One region of the Gottfriedia sp. NPDC057991 genome, then DNA from elsewhere that is predicted to be linked to it. Evidence: riboswitches for the same ligand, from Rfam matches in the RefSeq annotation. Region 1 holds a riboswitch; each other region holds the start of a gene.

Region 1 (10,820 bases):
CCTGTTCTTTTTTTGTATGAAGGAAATTTGCATCCGTTTAAAGAATAAATTTTTGGAGAGAACTAATTCTCCATCAAACTAGCTATAAATAAGTTGAACAAGTGGGATGACTGTACAACAATAAAGTGAATGAGACAATCCGAGTGGTATTATAAAAACATGTATAGTAAAATTTACTAAAATAATAGTATTGAGAAGAAAATTCTTAAGTTAATTTATATTTAAGTAAACGCAAAAAAAGTGTCTGGAAGAATTAATGTGAGGTGTTTATCGATGACAAATAGTAATATGCATCCTAAAGTTGAAGCATTTTTATTGAGAGCTAAAAAGTGGCAAGAGGAATTTTATAAGTTAAGAGAAATCGTCATTGACTGTGAACTGACTGAAGATTTTAAATGGATGCATCCTTGCTACACACTTGATAATAAAAATATCGTTTTAATTCATGGTTTTAAAGAATATTGTGCACTTCTATTTCACAAAGGTGCGTTGTTAAAAGATCCAAAAGGCATTCTGATTCAACAAACAGAAAATGTACAATCAGCACGTCAGATACGGTTCACCAATATTCAGGAAATAATTGAAATGGAAAGCGTTTTGAAGGACTATATTAAAGAAGCAATTGAAGTGGAAAAAGCAGGTTTGCAAGTAGAATTAAAAAAGACTTCAGATTATGAAGTTCCTGAAGAATTACAACTTAAATTAGATGAAAACCCGGCCTTAAAAACAGCTTTTGAAGCATTAACACCAGGACGTCAAAGAGCTTATATTTATTATTTTTCTCAACCAAAACAATCGAAAACTCGTACGTCTAGGGTTGAAAAATACATTGTTCAAATTCTCGATGGAAAAGGATTAAATGATTAGTTTTATTAAAAACAATAAAAAAAATAAAGAGCGATTAATATGGCTCTTTCAGAGTGTAGACAAGTACAAAAAACTTGATTTTCAGACTGATTGCAAGCGCTTGTCTTTCGAGGCGCGAAGCCTGAGGAGCGGAATTACCCTAGACGGTAATGAGCACCGCTCAGCAGGCGAAGCAACGAAGAAAGCGAGCGTTTGTCAACAGTCTGAATGGATCAAAAAATTAATTCTCACCAATCATGCCGACTTTTTTGTTTGTCTCTGTATCTATATAGATAACGATCTTCTCTTCAGGATGATCTCCATTAAAAGTAACAGAATATAGCTTATCTTTATGATAGTTTTTATTAAATATTGTAGCATTATTAGGTATTGATTCCACTTTTTTAACGACCCCATGTTTATCACTTAACGCTGCCTGTTCAGTTCTTGTTAGGCTAGCATATGCAATCCCTTGGATATTTTCGTCATTATTTTTTCACAACCAATTACAGAAAGAAGCATAAATGTTATCATTAATATGAAAAAAATTTTTCTCATAAAATCCACTCCCTTACTATATATAATAACATGCAATACATAAAAAAATGTTAAATCATGGTATTTTAGCTTGGTGTTCTAAATTATCGAAAGGTAAAAGTATATAGGAAGTAGAATAGAAATTAATAGAAAAAATTAAACGTGTATGCTCTAGTTATTTATGAGTTATTTAAGCTGGAATTAACTATAAAGGAGGAGGGAATCACATGGGACAAAACAAACATGCACTACATCTTCATAAGCGTTTAAACACTTTGCATACAAAACATAATGAACGAGTTGCTGAGTTTCATAAACAGCACGCGCTTCAGATTGAAAATGGTGAAAATGGAAATGGCTTATTAGCTAAATGGGAAAGATTCATTTATTTCAAAGGAAGAACTGTATTTAAGGCAATTAAGGGAATCGCCAAGTGAAAAGTATGAACATAGGGGATTGGGAAACCATTGCCCTTTTTCATATTTCTGTTCCAAATCGAATAAAAACTTGGTAAAAATCTGCTATTTATCTAAAAAGATCAATCATATCAGCTTCAAGCTAAAGCACTGTTGAGATATCCCCCACCAGCGTCAGTACATTCCCTTTTTTACAATGTAAAAAAAGGGCGCCCCATTCGTCAGTTAATCTGACTTATGAGACAGCCCCATTATTTGTTATTAGCCTTCACCATGTAATCGATAAGCCATGTGGTTTGTTGGACCAACGTATTGATTAAGTGGGAATGAATGACGAATTGCTTCAGTAATGAATTTCTTTGCAGTGTAGATTGCTTCTCTTGGTTCTGCTCCTTTAGCAAGCTCTGCACAAATCGCTGCAGAGTAAGTACAGCCTGCACCGTGTGTATATGTAGTTTCAATTCTGTCAGATTCTAGGTGCTCTATTTTTTCACCGTCGAATAATACATCTATTGCATTTTCATGCTGAATTTTGCTTCCACCTTTAACTAAAACATATTTAGCCCCTAATTCATGGATTATGCGTGCTGCTTCTTCCATTTGTTCAACAGTGCAGATTGGCGGCATTTTAGCTAATTGAGCTGCCTCAAATAAATTTGGTGTTACAACTGTTGAAAGTGGCACTAAAACTTCTCTTAATGCATCATTCGTCTCAGGATGTAGAGCCTCGTCATTTCCTTTACAAATCATAACTGGATCTACAACAACTCGATCTATATTATGTTTTTTTATTGTTTTTGCAGCTAACTCAATTATTTCAGTTGAACCAAGCATACCTGTTTTCATTGCTTGAATACCAACGCCAACAACGATTGTTTCTAATTGTGCTGCAATTGTATCTATATCAATTGGAAATACTTGATGATGCCAATGATTATGTGGATCCATCGCTACTAGAGTTGTAATTGCACTCATGCCATAAACATTACGTTCCTGAAATGTTTTAATATCAGCTTGTAATCCAGCTCCACCACTACTGTCAGATCCCGCAAGTGTCAATGCTTTATAAATTGTCATGTGAAAAATTCCTCCTTTGAATTACATAGAATTATTATACAAAAACATATGTGCTACGTACAAGACATGAGTATCCTGAAGCGAAAATAAAGAAATACATCTTTTAAGTAGAGTCTATTTTTGTCGAAAAATCTATTGACAAACTAGATTAATAGATTGTATATTGAGTTTATAAAAATTAATTTAATATGATCTTTATCTCGTCTGGATAGAGGCGCAGTTTTGATTAGTCGTTACTTTGAGGTTTATGGTACCTGTGAAAAGTAATAAAAGGTGAAACTGCCGAAGTAATAAATTTACCATTTAAATTTATTATTGGGCCTATTGCTGAATAAGCATAGGACTGTCACAAGATTTCTTGTGGAGGGCTATTGAAGAGATGTTGATGCTGTTTGACACATATAATTGAGTCTTAAACACGTGAACATTGCTTCACGTGTTTTTTTGTATTTTACCAGATTTTCCATTCTTTACATATTGACGAAAATACTGAGTAAAATAAACATCATACAACACTTTTATACCGTCCCATTTTCTCGCGTGAAGATAAGATTGCAAGAATCAAGAGGAGGCAATAAGATGGGACAAAAAAACCCTAAAAATGATAAAGTAGTATCGAATACTCACGATGGTTCTTTAAAAAGGGGCCTTAAAGCAAGACATTTAACGATGATTTCAATTGGTGGTTCAATTGGGACAGGTTTGTTTTTAGCTAGTGGAACTTCAATTAGTGAAGCTGGTCCTGGTGGATCTGTTTTAGCTTACGGACTAATTGGTATTATGGTTTATTTCTTAATGACTAGTTTAGGTGAAATGGCGACTTATTTGCCAGTTTCTGGTTCATTTAGTACTTATGGATCTCGCTATGTTGATCCAGCATTTGGTTTTGCTATGGGTTGGAATTATTGGTATAACTGGGCAATCACTTTAGCATTTGAATTATTAGCTTCAGCAATGCTGATGAAATATTGGTTCCCTCATTCTCCAGCAGTATTATGGAGCGGAATCTTTTTAGTGATTATATTAGGTTTAAATTTACTTTCAGTTAAAGGTTACGGTGAATCAGAGTTTTGGTTTTCATTAATTAAAGTTGTAACTGTAATTGTCTTTTTAGTTGTTGGTATTGCAATGATTTTTGGCATTATCAGTGGACATCATGCAGGTTTCAAAAACTTTACTGTTGGAGATGCTCCGTTTCATAATGGATTTTTAGGTGTATTATCAATCTTTATTGTTGCAGGTTTCTCATTCCAAGGTACAGAGTTAATCGGTGTTGCAGCAGGTGAGACAGAACATCCAGAAAAAAATGTTCCAAAAGCTATCCGTCAAATTTTCTGGCGTATCCTTTTATTTTATGTTTTAGCTATTATCGTAATTGGTTTATTAATTCCTTATACAGATCCTGGTCTAATAAAAAATGACGTGGCTGTTAGTCCATTTACTCTAGTATTTGAAAAATTAGGTGTTGCATTTGCAGCCTCTGTTATGAATGCAGTTATATTAACATCAGTTTTATCTGCAGGTAATAGTGGAACTTACGCTTCGACTCGTATGTTATATACTCTAGCAATAGAAGGAAAAGCTCCTAAATTCTTAACAAAAGTAAATAAAAATGGTGTTCCTACAAATGCTTTATATGTAACACTTGCAGTTGGTTCATTAGCTTGTTTATCTTCATTCTTCGGTGAAGGTCAAGTGTATACTTGGTTATTAAACTTATCAGGATTATCAGGTTTCCTTGCTTGGTTAGGTATTGCGATTTCTCACTACCGTTTCCGTAAGGCTTATGTTGCTCAAGGGAAGGATTTAAAAGATTTACCTTATCGCGCAAAATGGTTCCCACTAGGTCCAATCTTAGCATTTTTAGCTTGTTTATTTATTGTACTAGCTCAAAACTGGCAAGCTTTCACCGGGAATGCAATTGATTGGCAAAGTGTACTTGTTTCATACATTGGAATTCCTGTGTTTTTAATTGTTTGGCTAGGTTATAAATTTAAACATAAAACGAAAGTTGTTTCTTATAAAGAGATGGACTTATCTAGAAAATAAGTATAAAATATAACCCTTTCATCTTTGATGGAAGGGTTTTTTAGTTATTTTAACGATTTTTATATAAATTTGGAATTTTTGTTCACAAAAACTAATACCTTTAGTATTATAAAACTAAAGGTATTAGTTTTTATTATTAGGAGGGTATAAAATGAAGATTACGAAAAAAAATTATCTTTATGAGTTGAGCTTTTTACCCAATTTCTTTCCTGTAAATTGTTTTTTAGTTGAAGAAGAAAATGAACTTACGTTAATTGATACAGCACTATCCTTTAGTGCGACTAAAATTATTGAAACAGCTAATCATATAGGCAAAAAAATAACGAATATCGTTTTAACACATGCTCACGGCGACCACGTAGGATCGCTTGATCAATTAAAATCACTACTTCCTGATGCAGTTGTTTCCATTTCAAAACGAGATTCAAAATTATTAAAAGGAGACACTAGTTTAGAAGCTAGTGAGCCAAATACTCCTATAAAAGGTGGCGTTCCTAAAAATATCCAAACAATTCCGGATCGGTTATTACAGGAAGGAGACACTATTGGGTCTTTAATAGCAGTTGAGGTTCCCGGTCATACACCTGGTTCAATGGCATTTTTAGATCAACGTACAAATGCCATTATCGCTGGTGATGCTTTTTCATTAAGAGGTGGTTTTGCGATTTCTGGTCAATTAAGAATTTTATTTCCTTTTCCATCAATGGCAACATGGAATAAAGATACTGCTTTAAATAGTGCTAAGAAAATTAGTGAATTAAAACCTGCATTATTAGCAGTCGGTCATGGTACGATGTTAAGTCATCCACAAGAAGCAATTGACCGTGCTCTTAAAAAGCAGTAAGTGAAGGGGAATTCGTAATGTCACCAAGAATTGGATTGAATTTTAATGAATTACTGAGAACTTCAATTAAAATTGTTGATACAGAAGGGTGGGAGGCTTTAACGATTAGTTATCTTGCAAAGAAGCTAACGATTCAACCACCATCGATTTATAATCATATTAAGAATTTGGATGAACTAAAAAATAGTGTTGCATTACATGGGATTACACAACTTTATGAAAAACTTCGTGAATCAGTTGAAGGTAAGAATAATGAGAAAGCAATTTTTGCATTAGCTTTTGCTTATCTTGATTATGCTAGAATTCATCCAGGTTTATATAAAGCTACCTTATCTCCGTATCAAACACCAGGAGATGAGTATCGTTTAACTGGTAATAAAATATTGAACTTAATATACGAAGTACTGAAGCCGTATAATTTAACTGATATTGAACTTATTCATGCAGTAAGAGGTTTAAGAAGTTTGCTACATGGCTTTGTTTCGCTTGAAAAAAGTGATGGATTTGGTATAAATATTCCAATTGATGAAAGTGTACTTTTTGTATTGAAAAATTATGTAAGAAATTTGAAGCCGGATATAAAGCGATAATTAAAAGGATAGGAAGGTTTAATTACCCTCCTATCCTTATTTATAGAGAAAATACGTTTTTATTTAAAATTATGCGTTTACGCCGTCTTTAAAGTTTTTATTCCAGTTTTTATCTCCCATATGTTCAAGATCTTCAGTAGTACGTTCTAATACGTCAATTAGTAACGTCTTCATATGGTGAATATTGTTATAAAATACTTTTTCTTCTTCTAAATCTGGTTTTGCATGATGGGCTGCCTTGATTGCTGTTTCATCGCGAAATTTTTTAACTTTTAAGTCTAACTCATCAAAGACGTGTTTTACATACTTTACAATATTTCTATGGTTTAACGTATTTCTCTCATTTAATTCCTCTAATTTGTTTACCATAGTCATTTTCCTCCATGAATTAAGATTAAAAGATTAATATTGATTATACTGAATCAACGTGAAAAAACAATATAAATTATAAATTTTTAACCATTATAATCAAAACCTTATGATTTAATTTGAGGTTAAAATTGTATTGTTTTCGATCTGATCTATGCTACAATGACTTAAAAATATTTTCTATTTTGTATAGGAGGCTATTATGAAAGCAATTGTCATTCATCAATATGGAGATAGCACTGAGTTTAAAAATGTTGAACTTTCAATACCGAAGCCATCTGGTCATCAAGTTTTAGTTAAGGTTTCTGCGACTAGTATCAATCCAATTGATACAAAGATTAGAAAAGGGATTGTACCAAATGCGTTCCATCCTAATTTTCCGATGATTTTACATAGTGATTTTTCTGGTGAAGTTGTTGAAGTTGGTGAAAATGTTTCACGTTTTTCAGTTGGAGATTTTGTTTTCGGTTTAAATGTCTTTACTGGTACTCTTTCAGATTATTTTTTAATAGAAGAATCAGTAATTGCTAAAGCTCCAAAGAATTTACCAGTTCAAGAAGCAGCAAGTTTACCCTTAACAGCTATTACTGCATGGGAGGCACTTTTTGAAAGAGGTAATTTAAAACAAGGTGATCATATTTTAATTCATGGCGGGGCAGGTGGTGTTGGTCATCTAGCTATCCAGTTGGCGAAAGCTTTTGGAGCTACTGTTACGACAACAGTTTCATCGAAAGAAAAGGCTGATTTAGTTAAAAATCTAGGTGCAGACCACGTCATTAATTACAAGGAAGAGACCGTCCAAGAATATGTTAACCGCCTAACGGATGGGCAAGGCTTTGATCTTGTTTTTGATACTGTCGGCAAAGAAAACCTAGATAAATCATTTATTGCAGTTAAACCAAAAGGTACTGTTTTAGCAATCGCAGCACGTTCGACGCATGATTTAACACTTTTACATAGCAAATCATTATCTTTACATGTAATTTTTATTCTGCTTACTCAAAAAACTGAGGAAGGGCGTAAAGAACATAGTGCTATTTTAAATAAAATTGCTACTTTAGTTGAAGAAGGAAAGCTAAAACCGTTGATTAATCCAAAATCTTTTACATTTGATCAAGTGAAGGACGCTCATGATTACTTTGAAAATAATGAAGTGCAATTTGGTAAAGTATTAATTGAAAATAAGTAATGTTACCTAAATCCCTTTTGCATATGCATGGGGATTTTTTTAAAAATAATTTTTGAATGATTGCAGGTCTTAGTAATGTGACTAAGTATTTAAGTTATTTTGTTCAAATCTCAAATAGCAATTTAGATATTTTTGGATTTTGCACACAGAATCGCACCAATTAATTAAAAAAAGCCCAGATTTCTGAGCATTCTAGTTTTTAGAGCTATATTTTTATCTTTATTGTGGAGATTAGTTTTAATTATGATTTATACTTTTACGACTGTAAAATGATTTAATACAGGTACCTTTGTATATACGTCACCTACATATTCCCATGGTCCGCTACCTATAACAGCTTTTCTATATTGCTTATATTTTTTAACTTCGATATCTTTATGAATTAACAGTTTAACGGCTTGTCCCGTATATGGAGATTTTACTACAACCCCAGTTCCATTAACAGTTCCCGGAGTTACTCCAAGGGAGTAAGCACCATATGCAACTGTTATTGTAACTGTAACTTTACTTCCACCATCTGACCAATAAAAACTTCCTGGTGAATGAAATATAGTCCCCTTTGCTGGTTGACCTTCAGCATAACCAATTTTGACCTTTTTTGCTATTTGAGTTCCCGCTAGTTCATTTTTATACTCATACAAAGGAGTTCTTCCTTTACTATTTTGTTGTTTTAATTGTTGTTGTTCTTCTCTGTCAATTTCTTCTTGAGGTACAGGTATTACAAAAGCTTCTAATTTCTTGTGCATTAATTGAGGTTGAAGGTATTAAGATGCTTAAAAAGACTAGTAAACTTACTATTTTTTTCATAATCAAACTCCCTACTTTCATAATTTGTTTGGATACTTGGGTTTGCTTCAATTTGTTTAAAGTAATACGTCTTTTCATTTATCATAATATGGAAACCACTATTTTTATAAGTGACTTCTATGTTCTTAAAAATCGAACTTTTTATAATATATTGGGATTCAGATTTTCTTAAAAATGTTCCTTTATCTAATTTTCCATTACCTTGTAAATCTTCGTAATAATAATAAAATGTATAATCATTTTCTGGATCAAAGACGATTGATTCAAAAGGCAGTTCTTTGCATGCAAATGTACCTCTCAATAAAAATGTTTTATTAGAGGAATTACAACTACTAGTTAGAAACACCAATATAAATGTAATGAGTATTTTTATCGTATTAAATTTTTTCATGTACTTATTTTTCTCCTGTAATAAGATTTGTAATGTTTACTATTTACTAACTTAATAAGGGAATAAGTTACCTTTTCATTTTGCCGGCGTTAATTAAAGTGTTAACTTATTTGGACTTTTTTGGAAACAGTAGAAGTATAAACAAATAAGTTAAAGGGTAAATATTTTTTAGCAAAATTTAACAGAGCGCTCACTTAAATTTTACTAAATATTTTGAGAAATTTTACTTCAACAATTGAATAAAGTGTGAAACCTTATCACAAAAATAGAGTTCATGTGTTTTACTTTACCTTTTTATTAATGAATACGGAAAGCTGATCGTTTTAAAACAATAAACTTATGTAATGAAGGCATTTATTTTTGAAATCAATGAGTTAATCTTTTTCTTCTCATGGTATTTAGTCAATAGTGGTATATAATGGAAATATAATTCGTGGAATAAAGGATGTGAAAACGAGGTAGAAATTTTCTCCCTCTATTCAGATGAAAATAAAATTAATTATTGCTGATGATAATTCATTTATTAGAGAAGGGCTTAAAATCATATTGAGTTCTTATGAAGAGTTTGAAGTATTAGAAACCGTAAATGATGGGAATGAAGCGTTAAAATATTGTCAAAATAATGAAGTAGATGTTGCGCTTTTAGATGTTCGAATGCCAAATATGAATGGTGTAGAAGCTACGAAGCATATTTCCGAGCAAACTAAAACGAAGCCACTTATTTTAACGACTTTTGATGATGATGAGTACATTATTGATGCTGTGAAAAATGGCGCAAAGGGCTATTTATTAAAAAATAATGAACCAGAACGAATTCGAGAAGCGATCAAAAGTGTTTATCATGGAAATACAGTCATGCAAGATTTAGTACTAGATAAAATTAGAACGAATTTATCAAGCAATGTGAATACAGCAGATACGAAAATAGATACGAGTTTCTTTACCCAAAGAGAGTTAGATGTAATGGCTTTAATTGCAAAAGGGTTTTCGAATAAGGAAATTTCTAAGCAAATTTTTATTTCTGAAGGAACAGTTGCTAATTATATTACTTCAATTCTCGGAAAAACAGGGCTAGAACATCGAACACAAATTGCTATTTTCTATATTACTGGGAAAGTAGACTAACGCGAAGGAGTTACATATGGAGCGTTGGATTATTTTAAATAAGCTCTCTGTTATCTTATATATAGCTTTAATTTGTATTCAAAATGAAATTCCTAATTTCTCTTGGGTACTTTTTGCATTACTTGTTTATTTTTGTTTAAATATTAGTCTTTATTTAATAAAAAATAGATCGTTGATAAAATTTTTATTAATCTTATCAATTTGTTTAATTGTCTATTCCAATTTAAAGATTCAGCCATTATTTCTTTTACTACTGCCAGTGTCAATCTTAGAGCTCGTTTCTTTTTTTACTTCGAAAAAATGGATTGGTTGTTTTCTTGCACTACTGCCAATTTTCTACTTACCAAATTCTTTACAGCCTATTTATGGATTAATTTCATTATTTAGTTTTATCGTCTTTTCGATTGTTAATTTGTATAACACCAGATTACAGTTTAAAGAAGATCAAATTGACAAGATGAGGGGTACAATTCAAAAGCTTTCAAAAAAGATAAATAACCATAATGAGTTTATTGAGCAATCCGAATATACCTTTAAATTAGAGGAGAGAAATCGTATTTCTCAAGAAATACATGATAAA
Region 2 (10,820 bases), on a different contig from region 1:
GAAAACGCAAATATTTTCGACTTTGAACTAACAGAAGAAGATATGAACCAAATCAACTCTCTGAACCAAAACCACCGCGTTGGTCCAGACCCTGACAATTTTGATTTTTAATCAAATAACAAAAGTAAACGACTGTCATATCTTTGACAGTCGTTTTTATTTCTAATCAATGAGGTGCGTTTGTACATCTAATCTTACAAAAAAATAATAAATTCTATCTAAATCATAGAGGCATTTTGTATTAAGAGTCGAATATTCGAATATAACAATTTTCATTTACAAAAACTTCCTCACTGTAAGACTTAAGACTTACTAAGTTTAATACTTAAGTTCGTTTCGAATTACATACCGTTTCATTACTATAAACATAGAAGCGAAAAATATTGGAGAACGGTCAAGCTGTAGTAGAGGAGTTGTTTACTTTGAAGAAAGAGAATAAACAGTTTAATACGATGAAAGAACTTACGTTACATATCGTATTAGCTACAATATCGATCTTAATAGTAGTCATTAGTTTACCTACTGTCGTAACGATCTATAAAATATCATTTATTTTTGCAATCATGGGAATTCTGTTACTAGATTTTTATCTGGTTGTATCGAATCATAAAAAGTTTTTAAAGGTTACAAAAATAGCGCTAATTAGTTTACTACTTTGTATATCGGTAGTTGGAATTCTATTTTATGCCAGTCAATTTCTAGTATTCGTAGATAAGTACGGAGTTGAGAGAATATTAACCAATCATATTACAACTGCAAAATTATTATTTTTCTTAATCTGTTTATTTCAACCAATTTTTTTACCTTTACCAGAAGCACTTACTATTCCTGCAGGTAGTGCTGTAATCGGATCGTTTTCAGGAGCGTTAATTGGATTTTTAGGTTCAACTTTAGGAATTGTCATTATGTATTTCTTAGCAAGAATAGGTGGACTTAAATTAGTTTCCAAGTTTGTAAAAGAAAGACAGTTAAAAAAATATCAGGAATATGTCCAAAAAAATGAAACAATTATTTTAACTTTAATGTTTATCATTCCGATTTTACCAGATGAAATTATTTGTGTCGGAGCAGGAATTAGCAAAGTATCTTTCAAAAAGTTTCTATTAATTGCCTCCATTTCAAAATTAATTACATCATCTCTCCTATCATACTCAGTATATTTGGCTAAATTTTTCTCTTTAACAACATCGCAAATCGCTTTAACTAGCTCCATAATAATTGCCTGCATCTTATCTTTATCATTAATAATTAAGAAATCAATTAAACGAACTAATTCAAAAGAAGCTTACGTAACACAAAGTGAATAATAAAAAAGGCAATGTAATGGTTAAACCTTACATTGCCTTTTTACGCATTAAGAAGTATTAAATTGCTTTTGTCGAAATTCAAAATTTCCTGAGAAATAATGTAGAAAACATGACGAATTTACATCAATACTTTAATACCTTGAACAATATTCCATATAAACACAATTAAATTAACAATGAATGCTAATACAAATCCACCAATAAGAGCAAAACCTGCACCGTCACCAAAAGTATTAAAAGTGAAAAGGGAAATAAACGCTAAAATAATAATTGTTAGAAATGGGAGTATATGTGAAAAAAAAGCTCGTTTAGAATGCGATTTTAGATGGTGATCCTTTGCGACAAAATAAACAATTATAGGGAATAAGAAAGGTGCGAAGAATACACTAAAATAACATAATGAGGACAAAATCTTATTTGTTTCCATCTTTTTACCTCGGTTTCTTAAAGAATTTTAATTAATCTTAGTATAGTTTAATTTATATATAAAAATCGATTTATTTATTAATAATTTTTGAAAATATTTAGTTTGAAATAGTTTAGGCTGAGTAATGTGTATCCTTTTTTTGTCTCTTTTTTAAAGAAATGTAAATAAAAAATCCAACTAAGATTGTAGCAGTAATACAGATTGTAATCCATGGCGAGCCAAGCAAGAAATTTCCGTATAAAGTATAAAGAACTGCAATCGGAATATTACCAGCAAAAACGATTGCAATATAGGACAAGTATTTCATATTAGTGGAGGCTGCGATAAAGCATGCGCCATCTGTCGGAGCTAGGGGAGTTGCAACTGTTAAGAATAAGAATCTCTTTCGGTTCAAAATAATCTCTTCAAATAGAGATGGATATTTATTCTCCATGAATTGCTGGATTGAATCACTTAAAATACTTTTACTTAATAAGTAAATAATTGTTTCTGTGATGGCCATTCCGATTAATGATAAGAGAATGGTTTCAAACGGGTGAAAAAACAAGCTTCCTACTACAATTAATACAGAGCTAGGAATGAATAGAAAGATTCTTGCACAAAAAATAGCGACAAATAATAGCATTGGATTGATGGAAGAATTAGTAATAAAATGTTTTATATCTTGCAATGATAAATGAAATAAATGATATCGAATAGCGAGTAGTAGCATTAAAATCCAAAAGCCGATTACAGTTAGTGGAACGACTTTTTTCATGATTTATGCTCTCCTTTTAAGTTAGAAAATCTTCTGTTATAGTATTCTATTCCTCAAGTACAAGAAAACTGATTCATTTTTAAAAATTAATAATAAAGGTCATAAACATGTCAAAAAATGAATAAAAATAATTATGCACTTAATATCTCAAATTAAAGAGAATTGAGGTGGAGATATGCTTGATGAAGGCCTATTAGTTATTAGACTAGTTTTAGGTATTATTTTATTAGGTCACGGGGTGCAGAAAGTATTTGGGTGGTTTGGTGGTTATGGCATTAAAGGAACTGGACAATGGTTAGAGTCGATTGGAATCAAACCTGGTGCATTTTTTGCTTTTATAACAGGAGTGGCAGAAATCGTAGGTGGATTCTTTGTAGCGGCTGGTGTATATACAGAAATAGGTGCATGGTTGATAATAGTAGTGATGGCAGTAGCAGTAATAAAGGTTCATATAAAGAACGGATTCTGGAATACTTCGAACGGATTTGAGTTTAATCTATTAATTATTGCGGCTGCAGTAGGGTTATTGCTCACTGGTCCAGGTTCAATGGTTTTATTTTAAGAGGTTGATAGATTTTCACATTTAATAAGACTGGAGGGAGTCTCATCTATTGGGGCTTCTTTTTTGTTTCTCAAAAAAGCTTATCTGTGTATAGAGAGATAACATCTTTTTTATGAAAAATCTCCCTCATTCATGATACGATAGTATTAATAATGACATTATTTGGAGGGATCAAGATGGCAGATGCTATTTTTGAACAACTTAGGTTTACAAGGGTTTATACTTTGAAAGTTCTTAGTTCTGTTTCAAAAGAAGTTGTAGATGTAGTACCAGCAGGATTCAATAATAATATTCTTTGGAATGCCGGTCATATAGTAGGTGCATATGAGCAATTACTTTATGCTAACACTGGTGATGCTGGCCAACTTTCAAAGGAATTCATTGATTTTTTCAAGGGTGGGACTAAACCAAGTGACTGGCAAGAGGAGCCACCATCATATGAGGAAATTATTACATTATTGGAACAACAAGTTGAACAAGTTATTTCTACATATGAAGGACGTTTAGATGAAATCATTCCAAAAGAGATTAAGCTAGGTAGTTTTGAAATTAAGACTGTTCGAGACATGATTAGCTTTAACATTTTCCATGAAGGGCTACATGCCGGATTAATAAATGGTTTAAAAAAATCACTTGGCCAATAGAGTTATTTTTTTACTTTTGCCCACACACTAAATCTAGGAGTTTATGCTCTTAGATTTTTTTGTTATAATCATGTTTAACAATTTGTTAGTTTGAAAGTTTGAAAATTGTGTTAATTCAAAATAAAATTTGGCTTTTTCTAATTGATTTTTGTTTTTAGTAACATTGATCATACTATTAAATAGCAACGATTATGACGAAAACAGCCTAAAAAACGAGGTTATATAAATGAAGAAAGAAAGTAATTTAATTATTTACGATCTAATTTTGTATTTAGTATTTCCGCTTGTTTTATATAAAGTATTACAACACTATTTTAGTGACTATTGGGCGATGCTCTTACCGACGGTTCCTGGGATCTTATATACTTTATTTCGTTTTTGGTATACTAAACAGTTTAATGTTACTGGTATTTTTATTATCTCAACATTAACTGTTAGTACTGCCGTTGATTTAATGGCATTAGGTTCTGCAAAAAACTTAATTTTGTACAATGTGTATTATCACTTTGGGGTTGTAGTGGTATTTTTAATTTTAATGGCTATGAGAAAGCCATTACCATATTATTTTATGATTGATATCGCTGCAATACAGGGGCAAGATCGTGAAGAAAGTAAAAAATTATATAAACATCCTTCACTATTTAAAGTGTTTCAGTACTTGTTTGTCGCATGGATTATTAAAGATATACTATTTGCTATTGCACAATGGTGGATGGTTGATACGTATGGATTAAAAGCATATTACTCACGTACAATTATCTTTACAGTTGGTGGATATGTTTTTGGCATAATTATGGCGATTGGCTATGCAATGGTTACGATGAGAGCTCAAAAATTAAAAGGAGACGACTCAGAGCAACCTTCCGATGAAATTATTATTTAGTAAAAGTCCTTAAATAGAAAGAACCCCACAAAGTATAAAAAATCCTTGTGGGGTTTTTTAATTTCTGGTTTCAAATTATCCTTTTAATGAATTGCCTACTCCTTGTAATTCCTGCTCTTCTCTAGATGAAGCATTTAAGAAATCAATTTTTTGTATTCTTTCATTTTCTGGTTCGACATGAATTAATATTTTAGGATCTACTAAAACCTTTTTTATTTCATCTTCTATTTTGTCACATAGTAAATGGGCTTCTTCAATGCTTAAGTATGATGGTAATACTAAATGAAAATCTATATGCTCCTCTGCACCCGAACGTCTCGTGCGTAAGTCATGGTATTCGATAAATTGGGATTTAAAAGAATTTAATACATTTTCGATTTGTTTTAATTCATCTGTAGAAAGTCCAGTGTCTAGTAGGGGGGTAAACGACTTACGTCCAAGTTCGATTGATTCCTTCATTATATAAATTGCGATTCCAATTCCAATCAATGCATCTAGAAATTCCCAACCAGTAAGACTAACTAAAATTAAACTTACTGCAACTCCGAGTGATGAATAAACGTCTGTTAATAAATGCAAAGCGTTTGATTGCATTGCAACAGAATGAGTTTCATTTCCTACTTTTTGAACGATTTTTCCTACTCTCCAATTGATTAACGCTCCAATTAACATGACCACTACACCGATTATTGGCATTTTAATTGGGGTAGGATGAAGTAGCTTTTCAACAGATTCAATGATAATCCAAATACCAGCTACAAATATTAAGATTGTTTCGACTGTACCTGAAATATTTTCAAACTTACCATGACCATAAGGATGTTCCTTATCGGGCGGTCTGTTTGAAATCCTTACAGAGAAAAATGCAATGACTGAAGCAACTAAGTCCAATAAAGAATGAATTGCTTCAGAGATAATTGCTACGGAACCAGTAAAAATCCCGACAATTAATTTTAATAAAACGATGAATGTGTTGCTACATATTGAAAGTACTGCTATTTTGCTTGAACGCAATCTATTCACCCCTGTCCAATTTTTTCTACTTAAGTTAAGAGTTTTGTAATAAGGCAACAAAAAAGAAAAACCACTAACAGTTTGTTAGTGGTTTGTTTTTTTTAGATTTAATTTATATTTATTTAAATGATTTTTCATTTTTGAATCACCTTTTCTCTCGCATAAAACATATTCTATATTATAGATATTATTTTGAAAAGGAAAAGCTGTGTGTATGAAGTGAATATAAATCGACAATATTATTCAAAAATGGTTTGACATCTATTTTTAGACTGTGTTATACATAGACTAATATAAAAAAAAACAGTCTATTCGTAGAGGTTGCATTGTATATGAGTATCATTTTAGAGAACTGTGGGTTCTATGACGAAATGAGAAAGGATCCTATGCCGAAGAAATAAATTGCCACACATTTTATTTCTGGGACTACATTTAATAAATGTAGTACTGTCACATGTGTTTGTGAAGAGCTATTGAAGAGATGTGATTGGCTAAGTCCTTTTTTAAAAGCGATAGGCACATGAACATATCCTTCATGTGTCTTTTTTAATACACTAATACATTGAAGGAAGCTTCTTAGAATGATCTTACATTTGATTTGAAGGGAGAATACGAATGTATTTACATGGTAATAGTCGAATTAATAATGAAGGACATTTAGAAATCGGAGGTTGTGATACTGTAGATTTAGTAAAAAATTACGGTACACCTCTATACATTTATGACGAAGCATTAATTGAATCAAAATGTAGGGAATTCCACGAAGCTTTAAGAGAAACGGGAATGAAATATCAGGTTGCTTACGCGAGTAAAGCGTTCCTATGTGTTGAACAAGCCCGCTTAATCGAAAGAGAAGGTCTATGTCTAGACGTTGTTTCTGGTGGAGAGTTATATACAGCTTTGCAAGCAGGTTATCCAGCTGAGAAAATTCATTTTCACGGAAACAACAAAACAATTGAAGAAATTGAAGAAGCTTTAAATGCAAAAATCGGTTGTTTTGTAGTCGATAATTTCTTTGAACTAGAAGTCTTACAGGCCTTAGCTGAACAACGTAATGAAGAAGTATCAATCTTATTACGTGTTACGCCAGGCGTTGAAGCACATACACATGAATATGTAATGACGGGCCAAGAAGACTCTAAATTCGGATTCGATATTATGTCTGGTCAAGCTAATGAAGCAGTTGAAGTTTCATTAAATTCAAATAACCTAAAATTATTAGGAGTACATTCACATATAGGATCTCAAATTTTCGAACCAGACGGATTTGTTCATGCAATCAATGTATTAATGAGTTTTTTAAATGGACTTAAAAACGATTTAGGCTTTACAGCTGAAATATTAAATGTAGGTGGAGGCTTCGGTATTCGCTATACTTCAGAAGATGAGCCTTTAGCTGTTGCTATTCATATAGAAAAAATTACTACTATTATTAAACAGCAATGTGAAGAGCTAGACTACAAATTACCAGAATTATGGTTAGAACCTGGACGTAGTATTGTAGGTGAAGCTGGAACAACACTTTATACGATTGGCTCAACAAAAACTCTTCCTTCAATTCGTAAATATGTATCTGTTGATGGGGGAATGACTGATAATATTCGTCCTGCATTATACGGATCAAAATACGAAGCGATGCTTGCAAATCGAGCAAATGATGAGAATAAAGAAGTTGTATCGATTGCTGGTAAATGCTGTGAAAGTGGCGATATGCTAATTTGGGATTGTAACTTACCTGTTGTACAAAACAATGATCTATTAGCCGTATCTTGCACTGGTGCTTATGGCTATTCAATGGCTAATAATTATAACCGTATCCGTCGCCCAGCAGTAGTCTTTGTTAAAGGTGGTGTTTCAAGAGAAGTAGTTCGTCGCGAAACATATGAAGATTTAGTTCGAAATGACAGAGTTTACATCGAAAACTCTCGTAGATAGATAATTAACGTTTTTGTGTTATTTGTATCAATACTGACACTTCTATATAATATAGAAGTGTTTTATTTCGTTTCCTTTAATAAAAGATGATAATTTATCGACATATAAAGACATATTTATCATTTATATTACAATATTGTAACAATTGCGACTCTCTTCGGGAATCTATGGTATAAATATTTACGTAGATTAGCGAGAGGAGAAACGCTGAAATGTTAAGAAAAAAACTAGCAGTGCTGGCGATGGCAAGTACAATAGTATTATCATTAGCGCCAAATGCTTCAGTATTAGCTGATAGCAAAGTTGAAAAAAAGCAAGCTGAAGTAGATAAGTTCCAATCACAATTTAAAGAATTAAGCAACGAGATAGAGAAAATAGATCAACAAATTAAAACAACTAAGCAAAACATAGAAGGAAAAAAAGCAGAAATTTCTGAAACAGAAGAAATTATTAAAGATAAAAAAGCAAGAATTACATATTTACAAGACAGAATTCAAAAACGTAACGATTTATTAGAGGATCGTTTAGTTGCAATGCAAAAGCAACCAAAAGTTAATCTAGTAACAGACGTTTTATTTAATTCGGACTCAATCGTAGATTTCTTTAATCGAGTAAACTCAATTTCAACACTTTTTGATGCTGATGAAAATATCATTAAAGAACAAAAGTCTGAACAAGCAGAAGTAGTAAAAGAAAAACTACTTGTCGATGAGAAGAAAGAATCTTTAGTAACAGCTAAAGAAGATTTAGTTGCTCAACAAAGTGAACTTTCAAAATCACAAGCTGAAAAACAAAAATCATTAAATACTGCTGAAGCTAACTTAAAGTTAGCAGTTAAAGAATTAGAGAATGCAAAAGAAGATGAGAGAGTTCAACGTCTTGAGCAACAATCTCTTGAACTAGCTGCTTTATCTAGCGATGATGATGAAGATGACAGCGTTAGCAGCACTCCAGCCGCTAAATCTAGTTCAAATTCAGATTCGAAATCGAATTCAAATTCTAGTTCAAATTCAGATTCAAATTCAGATTCAAAACCTAAATCAGATTCAAATAATGATGGTCCAGCAGCAACTGGAAACTCACTTGTAGATTATGCTTTACAATTCCAAGGTGTACCTTATGTATTTGGTGGAACGTCTCCAAGCGGTTTCGATTGCAGTGGTTTCATCTGGTATGTATATTCACATAATGGATATGGCATCTCACGTGGTAATGTAAAAACATATTGGAGTAATGCAACAAAAATCAGCTCTCCACAACCTGGTGACCTAGTATTCTTACAAAATACTTATATTAATGGTCCTTCACATATGGGTATTTACATTGGTGGAAATAAAATGGTTCATGCTGGAAGTAAAGGTATCAGCGTAATCAGCTTAAGTAATAGCTGGGTTCGTTCTCACTTCTTAGGCTATGGAAAATTCTAATAGTTTATTAACCTCGTATTATAATTAGTATAGTACGAGGTTTTTTATATTGTCTTACGAGAAAATCAAAAAGGTATAAGCTTTTAGCTTATACCTTTTTGATTTGAAACCTGTTCTTTTAGTAAATCACGTATTTCAATTAGTAGAGCTTCTTCTTTAGTAGGAACAACTGGTTTTGCTTCTTCTGCTTCTTTCTTTCTAAATGAAAGTCTATTAATTAATCGAACAAAGAAAAATACTGAGATTGAAATGATAAGGAAGTCGACTACTGTTTGGATGAATGAGCCATATTTAATTTGAGTATCATTGTATGTGTACATTAATTTCTTGAAATCTACACCACCAGAGATCAATCCGATTAGAGGCATCATAATATCTCCAACTAAAGAAGATACGATTTTACCAAACGCACCACCAATAATTACCCCGACTGCTAAATCAAGTACATTTCCTTTTAAAGCAAACTTCTTAAATTCTTCTAACATTTTTTAATTTCCTCCTGTGTAATGATCGTATAAGTTTACATACAAATCTTAATTCTTTCAAGTTAGCAATTGGTCTTTTTAAGCAAAAATATTTATATCGGCTATTAGATATGGTAAATATAATTAATGACAATTTTTAGGAGGAGTAAAGGTATGGGCACAGAATTGGCTACATTTGCTGGTGGATGTTTTTGGTGTATGGTAAAACCGTTTGATCAACAGGACGGAATTAAAAAAGTTGTGTCTGGCTATACAGGTGGGGAAAAAGAAAACCCAACATATGAAGAAGTATGCACGCATTTAACAGGTCATTATGAAGCTGTTCAAATTACATTTGATCCGGAAGTCTATCCGTATGAAAAATTATTGGATTTATTTTGGCAGCAAATTGACCCAACAGATGTAGGTGGGCAATTTAATGATCGAGGTAGTTCATACAAAACTGCAATTTTTTATCATAATGAAAATCAAAAAGAGCAAGCTTTAGCTTCAAAAGATAAACTAGAGAAAAGTGGCGTTTTCAAGAAATCAATTGTGACAGAAATTTTATCTGCAAAACCATTTTATGAAGCAGAAGAATATCATCAACATTATTATAAAAAGCACCCGATTCGTTACCAGCTTTACTTTAAAGGATCTGGTCGTCAAAAATTTTTAAAGGAATACTGGAAAACGGGCCAAGAGGAGTTAAAGAAAAAACTAACACCAATTCAGTATGCTGTTACTCAAGAAGATGCAACTGAACCACCATTTAGAAATGAGTTCTGGAATCATAAAGAAAAAGGAATTTATGTTGATATCGTATCAGGTCTTCCTTTATTTAGTTCATTAGACAAATTTGATTCAGGCTGTGGATGGCCAAGTTTTACAAAGCCGATTTTAAAAGGTGAAATTGAAGAGAAGAAGGATTATAGCCATGGGATGTTGCGTATTGAAGTCAGAAGTTCTGAAGCTGACTCGCATCTAGGACATGTTTTTGATGATGGACCTGGACCCGAGGGCCTTCGCTACTGCATAAACTCTGCTGCATTACGATTTATTCCATATGAAAAAATGGATGAAGAGGGATTTGGTAATTATAAGAGTATCTTTCTTAAATAGACTCTAAGTTTATTTAACTAAATTGAAATAATTTAAATTTAAACCGAGATGGCTTTCGTCTCGGTTTTTTATTTATCTATTTAGTAAGGGGGAGGTTGTTTATCTAACTCATTAGTTTTAAAATATTGTCCTAAATATTTCCGAAAAAGTTTTCTGAAAATATTTACAATTTCCAAATAAGTGTGTTAATATAAAAGTGTCACAAAGTTGTCACAAATTAGGTATTGCAATTCACAAAAAAGAAGTAACGGGAGGTTAATCATTATGAAGCGCACTGA
Region 3 (10,820 bases), 760 kb from region 1:
TACTTGTTTTAAACACTAACTACTGTATTCTTTATTTCTTTTAATAATTTTTCTTTCCATTCACTTTTCCATTGTTCACTACGTCCTGTATGCCGATTTATATTTACTAAAGAATTTCGTCCGGTAAAGCAAATTTCACTTTGAGGATTAATCCCCATATAGTGTAAATCAATCGATGAATTTCCAACTTTAGCAATTTTTACGTACACATCAATTATTTCATTAAAAAATACTTGTCGTAGGTAATCACATTGTAAATCAGCGACAACTGGAATAAATTCACTATGATTTGCCGTCCATTCTTGCATAAGCCCTAAATATTTTAAATACTCAATACGTGCTTCTTCAAAATAAACGAATGGAACTGTATTATTCATATGTCCAAACATGTCTGTTTCATTAAATCGAACTTTAATTGTAATCTTAAATGAAAACTCAGATTGCCACTCCTGTAAATTAGATACATAATTCATTTTTCCCATCGAATTTGCCCCCTTACTATCTTTATTATATCATTAATCCCTTTAAAGAATGAATATTCATTCAGTTTTCAAGGAGGCAGGATGAAGGAAATAAGGGTCTTATAAGATAGTAAAAGCGTCATTAAGAGAATTGGTTAATATCTTCTCTACTAGTCTTTTCTATCTTCTGCTCTCCCTTTCTTTACCCTAACCCTGTTAAGTCATTAAAAACAATATTTAACATTCAATAATTTTGATGAATATAATTTCCATGTTTGAACGTGATTCTTTTGAAATGATTATTTCGCATCCAAGCATCTACACGTTTTTCAAAAAGCTCACCTCCATATAATGGGTATCTTTCTGATATAGGATTTTTTTCATTATATATTTTATTTTTAAAATCATTTGTCCTGATTAAATAACATTGATCTGAAAATCCATAACCAATATAAAAGTTTTCGTCTTCATCCAATGATTCTTGTTTTGCCTCAAAAACATTTCCATTCCATACTGGATTTGCTACTTTGATTCTTTCATCATCTTGAAGTTTTAATAATGATAATTCAATCCAATTAAAAGGCTTTTCTAAAATAGAATCGCTTGAAAAATGAAGTAAATACTCTGTATTGCAAAGATAAATACTAACAAGCTCTGAGATGGAATAGTAATAACCACCTTTGAAGCTTTCCTTTGTAACCTCAAAATAATTAAGGGCTTCTTTTGAATAATCATCAACTATTACATATGATGATAAAACATCTCTAGAGATAAGTTTGTCTGCATGACGACTGACTTCCCTTACATCTTGTACGTTATTAATATATAAAATTTTTTCTTTAAATTGAAATTGATTATATTCAATCATTTTTTCTAAACGATCTGTCTTTAAAAGTATTTCCCAATCTTTTTCATAGCATTTCGTCTCAAATGTTACTTCAAACTGTTGCATTCAAGTCAACCTCCGTTCAAAACAGTGAGTGTGGTAAGACACTTCACTTTGCTGCCTTTACTATTGATATGATTTGAAATGCGAGTTTATTAGAAGATATTTATTTAAAAATGCAAAATAAAAGCATGTCCCAAAGGAACATGCTTTTATTTTTATTAAATTTCGTCGCTTCCAAAGAAGTCTTTGAAAGATTGGATTGTAGTTGCACGGTTTAATGCTGCAATTGAAGTTGTTAAAGGAATACCTTTTGGACAAGATTGTACACAGTTTTGTGAGTTACCACAGTTTGATAGTCCACCGTCTCCCATAATTGCGTGTAGACGTTCTTCCTTATTCATTTCACCAGTAGGATGAGCATTAAATAAACGTACTTGTGAAAGTGGTGCTGGCCCAATAAAGTTAGATTTACTATTAACGTTTGGACAAGCTTCTAAACATACACCACAAGTCATACATTTTGATAATTCATAAGCCCATTGACGTTTTCTTTCAGGCATTCTTGGTCCAGGACCTAAGTCATGCGTTCCATCAATTGGAATCCATGCTTTAACGCGTTTTAAAGAATCGAACATACGGCTACGATCAACTTGTAAGTCACGTACTACAGGGAATGTGCTCATAGGCTCAAGACGGATTGGTTGTTCCAATTTGTCAATAAGCGCTGAACATGATTGTCTTGGTTTACCATTGATAACCATAGAACATGCTCCACAAACTTCTTCAAGACAGTTCATGTCCCAAGAAATTGCAGTCGTTTCTTTTCCATTTGAATTAACTGGATTTTTACGAATTTCCATTAACGCCGAGATTACGTTCATATTCGGACGATAAGGGACAGTAAATGTTTCTTCATATGGCGCAGTATTTGGTGAATCTTGACGTTTAACAATTACAGTAATTGTCTTTTCAGCAGTCATTGTTCCATTATGCATTTGCTTTGTCCTCCTTCTTCTTAGAATAGTCACGTTTTCTAGGTTGAATTAATGATGTATCAACATCTACGTAATGGAATAATGGTGAATTTGATTTCTCATCAAATTTAGCCATTGTAGTTTTTAAGAATTCCTCGTCATTACGGTCTGGGAATTCAGGTTTATAGTGAGCTCCACGGCTTTCATTACGGTTATATGCACCTAATGTGATAACACGTGATAAGTGAAGCATGTTTTCAAGTTGACGAGTAAATGAAGCACCTTGGTTACTCCATTTAGCTGTATCATTAATATTAATGTTTTGATAGCGCTCATAAAGCTCTTGAATTTTTTCATCAGTTTTTAATAAGCGATCATTGAATCGAACTACAGTAACGTTGTCTGTCATCCACTCTCCAAGCTCTTTATGAAGAAGGTATGCATTTTCTTTACCGTCCATTTTATAAATACGATTCATTTTTTCTTTTTCTTCATTAGCATTTGATTCATACACAGTAGACGCTACATCATCAGAAGATTTAGCTAAACCACTTACGTATCTTACAGCATTTGGTCCAGCAACCATCCCACCATAAATAGCAGAAAGTAATGAGTTAGCTCCTAAACGGTTAGCTCCGTGCATTGAGTAATCACACTCACCAGCAGCAAATAAACCAGGAATTGTAGTCATTTGGTTATAGTCAACCCATAATCCACCCATTGAGTAGTGAACTGCTGGGAAGATCTTCATTGGAACTTTTTTCGGATCATCACCTGTGAATTTTTCATAAATCTCAATGATTCCACCAAGTTTTACATCAAGTTCATGTGGATCTTTATGTGAAAGATCTAAATAAACCATGTTTTCACCATTGATCCCAAGTTTGTGGTCAACACACACAGAGAAAATCTCACGTGTAGCAATATCCCTTGGTACAAGGTTTCCATATGCAGGATATTTCTCTTCTAAGAAATACCATGGTTTACCATCTTTATACGTCCAAACTCGTCCACCTTCACCACGAGCACTTTCACTCATTAAACGGTTTTTATCATCTCCAGGAATTGCAGTTGGATGGATTTGAATAAATTCACCATTTGAATAAACAGCACCTTGACGATATACAGCTGCAGCAGCTGAACCAGTATTGATAATTGAATTTGTAGTTTTACCAAAGATAATACCAGGGCCACCAGATGCCATAATTACAGCATCCGCAGGGAAGCTTACGATTTCCATTGATGTTAAGTTTTGTCCAACAATACCACGACATACACCTTCATCATCAGTAACAACTCTTAAAAATTCCCAACCTTCATACTTTTGAACAAGACCTTCAGATTCGTAACGACGAACTTGCTCATCTAATGCATATAATAATTGTTGTCCAGTCGTAGCACCAGCAAATGCTGTACGGTGATGTTGTGTTCCACCGAAACGACGGAAGTCTAATAATCCTTCAGGCGTACGGTTGAACATTACACCCATACGATCCATCATATGAATGATGCCAGGTGCTGCTTCTGCCATTGCCTTTACTGGTGGTTGGTTTGCTAAGAAATCTCCACCATAAATTGTATCATCAAAGTGCTCCCAAGGAGAGTCACCTTCACCTTTTGTATTAACCGCACCATTAATTCCACCTTGAGCACATACTGAATGTGATCGTTTTACGGGAACTAATGAAAATAAATCTACTTTTGTGCCAGCTTCAGCGGCTTTAATTGTTGCCATAAGACCAGCTAATCCGCCACCGACGATAATTATTTTCCCACTCATGACTCTCTCTCCTTACAAATTCGCTAGTTGTGGATCAATGAATGCAAAGATAGCAGTTAATCCAACGAATGATAATACAACGAAAATACCTAATGTAACATATGTTGAAATGCGTTGTGATCTAGGTGTGACAGTAATTCCCCAAGATACGAAGAATGACCATAATCCATTAGCAAAGTGGAATATTGTTGAAATAACACCTACTATATAGAAAACTAACATAAATTTTGAATGAAAAATATCAGCCATCATATTATAATCAACCGTTGCTCCTAGTTGAGCAGCGATACGTGTTTGCCATACGTGCCAAGTAATAAAAATTAAAGTAACTACACCAGAAATACGTTGGAATAAATATAACCAGTTACGTAAGTATCCATAATTTTTAACATTGCTAGTTCCTGTGAACGCAATGTATAGTCCGTAAATTGCATGGTATAAAATTGGTAAGAAAATAACAAAAATTTCTAAAAAATAGCGGAATGGTAAATTCGCCATAAATTCAGCAGCTTTGTTGAACGATGTTGCTCCATTTGTCGCAAAATGATTGACAACTAAGTGCTGTGTTAAAAAGATCCCAACCGGAATAACTCCTAGCAATGAATGAAGTTTTCTAAAGAAAAACTCCCTTCCATTCTTGTTGCTCATGTAAACCCCTGCCCCCTTTAGTTTGTGCACATGAAAATTTAATTCCTCTATTATTCTAAAAAAATAGAATAAATAAGCAATACGCATAAAAAGTCGAAATTTTTATGACATTTATCTACAATCCATTCTACTCCTGATAATATAGCAGGTCAAGAAAACGCGTACATTTTTCTTTACTGAAAAAACTTCTCATTTAAATTGGTAAACCTTGTAATCTACAAGTGTCGAATTATTGTTTTTACTATTAAATATTGTATATAATAAAAACATGTTTTTTAGGAAAGGGAGAGTTATCCGACCATGACGAACGGCATTGAAAATTTAAATATTCCGGGAAATATTTCTGGTTTTGGCTATGAGCTAATACGTAACGATCTATTGAATGATTTATTAGGAAAAGAGCAAAATGATATTTTATATTGGGCGGGTAAAATGATTGCCAGAAAATATCCTTTAGCAACCTTTGAAGAAATTATAGAATTTTTTGATCAAGCTGGTTGGGGTACTCTTACTGTTGAAGAAGAAAAGAAGCAAGAAGTTCATTTAACACTTTCTTCTGAATTAATTACATACAGAAATCAACAAAAAAAGAACGTATCTTACCAATTAGAAGCTGGATTTCTAGCGATGCAAATTCAACAACAAATAGATGTTATAGCTGAAACGTATGAAGAGCAAAGCAAAAGAGGCGACAAAGTAAAGTTCCAAGTAAAATGGGATTTAAAGGATCCTATTACAAGAAGATAAAATGAAAAACACCACAAGGTTTAAGTCCCTTGTGGTGTTTTCATTTGAATAATTTTTTCTTGAAATATTAAAATATAAGTTCAAATACAGATACAACTAGTTTTTGTACTGAGTATTTACAAATAAAACATCAAGTGCGATTTTTGCTTTAATTTAAGAAAAAGATCAGTAAAGGAGATTATATTATTTTTAATTTCCTACCCCTTCTCTTTCCTTTCCTTACTTTGATCCTGCCTTCTAATTCCATCAAAATTCTTGTTTCTTTTAACCCCTTTAATAATAGAATTTAACAAGAATAAACAAATAGAAACAAAAAACAAAATGGCGAGTATTAATAGAACGAACTGTAGCACAATTTCTCCATATCCGTACACAAGTAAACTATGCCTCATTATTAATACCTCCTTCTTTGAATTACCATTTAGCCGTTCGCCTTACTCATTTTAAATTTACAGAATCTTTATATAATTTATTCGCTTAACGAATAAAAAACCCTTTTAAGCTCCATCTCTATACTATACGGCTCAGCAACTCTGAACGTGATGAATATTGATAAAATCAATATTTCAAAGCCTATATATATATATAAGAATTTGTACGCCTAAAAGGGTTTATTTACTATTTAGTTTTCTACTACTACTTCTTCATTAATACGATCTAATTCATATCCTTTATGAAGAGCATGAACTGCTTCTTGTAATTTTGATTTTGGTACCACTGTTGATACTTTAATTTCAGAAGTGCTTACCATTTTTACAGGAATTTCACTTTCAGCTAAAAATTTAAACATTTTTGCTGCAACTCCTGGATTTGAAACCATTCCACTACCTACAATTGAAACTTTAGCAAGTTCACTTTCAAAATCAAATGAGCGGTAACCTAAAAATTCTTTCTTCGATTCTAGAACCGTAATTGCTTCCATCATATTTTCAGATTTGATCGAGAATGAAAGATTTACTAAATTATCTGATGTTACACTTTGAATAATAATATCAACATCAATACCTTCACTTGCTAGTAAAGTAAAGATTTTAGGTAATAAATCAACATGGTTATTTAAACCATTTAAAGTCATCCTTGTTACATTAGATTCGAATGCGATTCCTCTTACGACTGATTGTTGTTCCATTTGTGTTTCCTCCCCAATAAATGTACCGATTTCATCATGTTGACTTGAACGAACTTGAATAATTAAATTATAATTTTTTGCGAATTCTACTGCTCTTGGATGCAAAACTGCTGCTCCTAAAGCTGCAAGCTCTAGCATTTCATCATAAGAGATATGGCTTAATTTAGATGCACTTGGTTCAACTCTTGGATCCGTAGTATATACCCCTAATACGTCCGTATAAATATCACATCGTTCTGCATGTAAGCTCGCAGCTAATGCTACTGCTGTTGTATCTGAACCACCACGACCTAATGTCGTAATTTCATTGTTGTCACTTAAACCTTGGAAACCAGCAACAATTACGATATATCCTTCATCAAGTAATTGTTGAATTCGATCCGTACGAATTGTTTCTATACGCGCATTTCCATGAACAGATTCAGTTTGAATTCCAGCTTGCCAGCCAGTTAGTGAAATAGCTTTAAAACCTTTTGCTTGGATTGCCATTGCTAGTAAGGAAATCGAAACTTGTTCCCCTGTAGTAAGTAACATATCTAATTCACGTTTACTGTTTTGTGGACTAATTTGAGCTGCTAAACTAACTAGTTCGTCTGTATGATGTCCCATCGCAGATACAACTGTAACTACTTGGTTTCCTTCTTTATATGATTTGGTTACTGTTTCAGCAACATGCTGAATTCGTTCAATTGAGCCTACTGAAGTACCACCGAATTTCTGAACAATAATTCCCATTTTTCTCATCCTCACTTTTTACTTAAAAAAGAATACAAAAAAGCGCGTGAAGCAATGTTCACGCGCCTAATTTACAAGTAAATAAAATAGACAAATCATCAACATCTCTTCAATAGCTCCCCGCATAATTATTATGCGACAGTACTACATTTCTTAAATGCAGTCCCAACAAAATGAATTGTGGATTCATTTTGTTTCGGCAAAACTTCCTTTCAACTGTCCATCACAACGCCACACGTCTATGACAGCATACTCTTAAGTTTTGCACCTCTATTACGAGAGAAAATCATTTAATTTTAACTAAAATATAAATTATTTTGAAAATAGTGTCAAGATAAAAATTTTGGTAACTTTGTCACTCTTTATGGAAATGCTGAAAAATTTCTTCTGCAATATTTTTTGGCATTTTAGCTGCTATTAACTCATCGATTGATGCCTCTTTTATTTTTTTGACTGATCCAAAATGTTTAAGAAGGGCTTTCTTTCTTGTTCCACCAACACCTGCTATGCCATCTAAAGCAGATTGAACCATTGATTTACTATGAAGCTGACGATAAAATTCAATTGCAAATCTGTGTACCTCGTCTTGAATTCTTTGTAATAAAAAGAATTCTTGGCTTTGTCTACCAAGTTGGACAATTTGAGGTGGTTGTCCTATTAATAACTCTGAAGTGCGGTGTTTCTCATCTTTAACAAGTCCAGCTGTTGGGATGAATAAACCTAACTCATTTTGAAGTACATCTTCAACTGCAGCTAGATGTCCTTTCCCACCATCCACAATTATTAAGTTTGGTAAAGGTAAATTCTCTTTTAATGCTCTTGAATATCTTCTACGTACTACCTCACGCATTGAATCATAATCATCGGGTCCTACAACAGTTTTGATTTTATATTTGCGGTAATCTTTTTTTGAAGGTTTTCCGTCTATCAAAACAACCATAGCTGAAACAGGATTTGTTCCTTGAATATTTGAATTATCAAATGCTTCAATTCGATACGGAGTTTCAATATTTAAAATATCCCCTAGTTTTTCTATAGCTTTAACTGTTCTTTCTTCATCTCGCTCGATTAATTTAAATTTCTCTCCGAGTCCAATTTTGGCATTTTTATTTGCTAATACAACAAGTTCCTTTTTTTGACCTCTTTTTGGTTGGAATACAGGGATTTTTAGTAAAGCTTTTAAAATTTCAGTATCAACTTTATCTGGTACAAAAATTTCTTTTGGTTTTATATTATGTGGTTTTTCATAAAATTGTCCAATAAATGATAGGAACTCTTCCTCTGGTTCATCGTAAATTGGAAAATATGATACATCTCGCTCAATTAATTTTCCTCTTCGAACAAAGAATACTTGAACACACATCCATCCCTTGTCAACCGCATATCCAAATACATCACGATCAACTAAATCACTACTCATCATTTTCTGCTTTTCCATAGTCGCTTCAATTGAAACAATTTGGTCTCGATACTCTTTCGCACGCTCGAAATCTAATTGTTCAGATGCAGCAAGCATTTTTGCCTCTAACTCTTTTCGTATTTGGTCTTCCCCACCGTTTAGAAAACGGGCAATTTCATTAACTATTTCTTGATTTTGATGATCAGTTACTTCTTTAACACAAGGCGCAAGACACTGACCAATATGATAATATAAACAAACTTTATCTGGTAATGATGAACATTTTCGTAATGGATATAGACGATCTAATAATTTTTTTGTTTCATTAGCGGCAGTAGCATTAGGGAATGGTCCAAAATATTTTCCTTTATCTTTTTTTACATTTCGCGTAATCAATAAGCGAGGATGTTTTTCAGCTGTTATTTTAATAAAGGGGTATGATTTATCATCCTTCAACATGATGTTATATTTCGGATCATATTTCTTAATTAAATTCATCTCAAGAATTAAAGCTTCCATATTTGATGAAGTAACAATATATTCAAAATCAGTTATCTCTTGTACTAATCGATAGGTCTTACCATCATGGGATCCCGTGAAATAAGATCTAACTCTATTTTTTAATACTTTAGCTTTTCCTACGTAAATGATCGTCCCTTGAATATCTTTCATTAAATAGCAACCAGGCTGATCCGGTAGAAGCGCTAATTTTTCTTTTAAGTGATTGTCCATTTCCTCTCACCTCTTTCGTGCAATTGTACACTAATATTATAATCTCCACATTTAAAAACTGAAAATACTTTAATGATATTAAGTAAAAATTAAGTTTTCTATTGTAATTTTAATTTCATCAAAAGATGAAAAGGAGAAATGTCAAAATGAAAAAAGTAAGAGTAGTTCATTTTTGGATTGGTGTGATTGTTTCGGTTTTCCTACTAATCGAATCTACAACAGGAATTATCCTGTATTTTAATAAAAGTGGCGAAGAAAAAGGAAGATTTTCAATGCAAGGTCAGTTCCCATCGGGTGGACAGTTTAATGGAAACCAAGAATCTCAAAATAGCGATCAAAACACTACCTTACAAAATGGACAAGGTGGAGATAATACTCAAACGCCATTTCAAAATTTTGGAAAAAGACCTGAGCAATCTGCATTTTCAGTGAAAAGCTTACATACCGGCATAATTGGACTAATAAGTGGTATTGGTCTTTTTATCCTTACCGGGACAGGATTAGCTTTATCTTGGATTTTGTGGAGTAATAAAAGAAAATTGAAAAAAAGAAAAGAAAAAGTATCCATGGCTATTTAAAATGAGGGGTGTCCCTAAAAGTTAAACTTTTTACGGGACCTCTCTTTTTTTTTTATACACTGCAAATAGGTCTCATAAACACTACACTTAATAGTTCACTTTCTCAAAATGTATGTACATTTTAGTTAGCCTACCAATCGGGCAGTCCCTTTATTTTGTTGGCATTTGTAATTTAAAATAAAAACCATCCAAATAATTCTGGATGGTTTTTACTTTTATTATTATAGCTTGAGAAATTAAGAAGTCGCAGTTTCCACTTCAACTTGTTCTTGCTCCTTACCTTCTTTATCTCCGGCTTTTCTATTCGTTAATTTAATTGCTGGTAGGAATAATGTTACGACTGCACCAATTATGATGAATCCTAAACCAACAAAGAATACTTGGTGTAATGAATCCATTAAAGATGTTTTAATGATCGGTAACATTCCTTCTAAAATTGGCTTAGGAATTAGCTTCTTAGCATCGGCATTAAATAACATTGTAAATACAGATTGAGGAGTTGTATTAATCATGTCTTTAAATTTGTCTACTAATGGTGCAGCTTGAGCTGGTAATTTATTTAAAAATGGAACTAAATCATGGCTTAGAAGTGTTCCTGATTTACTATTCATTACAGCACCTAAAACAGTTGCCCCAAATGTACCACCGATTGAACGGAAGAATTGGCTAGAAGATGTTACAATCCCTAATTCCTTCTTATCAAATACTTCTTGAAGAGCTAGTGTAATTGTTGGCATTACTAAACCAA

What was found. Region 1 has a riboswitch for lysine ahead of ACFVR2_RS03995 (amino acid permease). Riboswitches for the same ligand answer to the same signal wherever they lie in the genome.
Region 2: it holds a riboswitch for lysine, as region 1 does, so the genes downstream of both, lysA (diaminopimelate decarboxylase) here and ACFVR2_RS03995 (amino acid permease) in region 1, are expected to answer to the same signal.
Region 3: it holds a riboswitch for lysine, as region 1 does, so the genes downstream of both, ACFVR2_RS00230 (aspartate kinase) here and ACFVR2_RS03995 (amino acid permease) in region 1, are expected to answer to the same signal.

What each region holds. Positions count from the first base shown of each region.
Region 1 covers NZ_JBHVQN010000001.1:800,230-811,049, forward strand. The annotation lists gene ACFVR2_RS03975 (YdeI/OmpD-associated family protein) at 274-867, shown strand; gene ACFVR2_RS03980 (hypothetical protein) at 1,088-1,246, opposite strand; gene ACFVR2_RS03985 (hypothetical protein) at 1,611-1,820, shown strand; gene pdxK (pyridoxine/pyridoxal/pyridoxamine kinase) at 2,061-2,876, opposite strand; lysine riboswitch at 3,078-3,255, shown strand; gene ACFVR2_RS03995 (amino acid permease) at 3,456-4,925, shown strand; gene ACFVR2_RS04000 (MBL fold metallo-hydrolase) at 5,077-5,769, shown strand; gene ACFVR2_RS04005 (TetR/AcrR family transcriptional regulator) at 5,787-6,359, shown strand; gene ACFVR2_RS04010 (hypothetical protein) at 6,429-6,728, opposite strand; gene ACFVR2_RS04015 (zinc-dependent alcohol dehydrogenase family protein) at 6,931-7,917, shown strand; gene ACFVR2_RS04020 (hypothetical protein) at 8,166-8,663, opposite strand; gene ACFVR2_RS04025 (hypothetical protein) at 8,663-9,115, opposite strand; gene ACFVR2_RS04030 (response regulator transcription factor) at 9,599-10,240, shown strand; gene ACFVR2_RS04035 (sensor histidine kinase) at 10,257-10,820, shown strand, end outside.
Region 2 covers NZ_JBHVQN010000012.1:21,350-32,169, forward strand. The annotation lists gene ACFVR2_RS24430 (aldo/keto reductase) at 1-111, shown strand, start outside; gene ACFVR2_RS24435 (TVP38/TMEM64 family protein) at 423-1,307, shown strand; gene ACFVR2_RS24440 (magnetosome magnetite crystal formation protein family) at 1,426-1,734, opposite strand; gene ACFVR2_RS24445 (TVP38/TMEM64 family protein) at 1,847-2,491, opposite strand; gene ACFVR2_RS24450 (DoxX family protein) at 2,667-3,053, shown strand; gene ACFVR2_RS24455 (DinB family protein) at 3,230-3,697, shown strand; gene ACFVR2_RS24460 (VC0807 family protein) at 3,924-4,580, shown strand; gene ACFVR2_RS24465 (cation diffusion facilitator family transporter) at 4,656-5,594, opposite strand; lysine riboswitch at 5,902-6,075, shown strand; gene lysA (diaminopimelate decarboxylase) at 6,210-7,529, shown strand; gene ACFVR2_RS24475 (C40 family peptidase) at 7,742-8,956, shown strand; gene mscL (large conductance mechanosensitive channel protein MscL) at 9,040-9,441, opposite strand; gene msrA (peptide-methionine (S)-S-oxide reductase MsrA) at 9,595-10,542, shown strand; gene ACFVR2_RS24490 (hypothetical protein) at 10,807-10,820, shown strand, end outside.
Region 3 covers NZ_JBHVQN010000001.1:43,154-53,973, reverse strand. The annotation lists gene ACFVR2_RS00265 (acyl-CoA thioesterase) at 9-482, opposite strand; gene ACFVR2_RS00260 (hypothetical protein) at 706-1,413, opposite strand; gene sdhB (succinate dehydrogenase iron-sulfur subunit) at 1,569-2,330, opposite strand; gene sdhA (succinate dehydrogenase flavoprotein subunit) at 2,338-4,104, opposite strand; gene ACFVR2_RS00245 (succinate dehydrogenase cytochrome b558 subunit) at 4,117-4,752, opposite strand; gene ACFVR2_RS00240 (YslB family protein) at 5,053-5,499, shown strand; gene ACFVR2_RS00235 (G protein-coupled receptor family protein) at 5,697-5,891, opposite strand; gene ACFVR2_RS00230 (aspartate kinase) at 6,122-7,363, opposite strand; lysine riboswitch at 7,469-7,644, opposite strand; gene uvrC (excinuclease ABC subunit UvrC) at 7,719-9,494, opposite strand; gene ACFVR2_RS00220 (hypothetical protein) at 9,641-10,072, shown strand; gene ACFVR2_RS00215 (MDR family MFS transporter) at 10,309-10,820, opposite strand, start outside.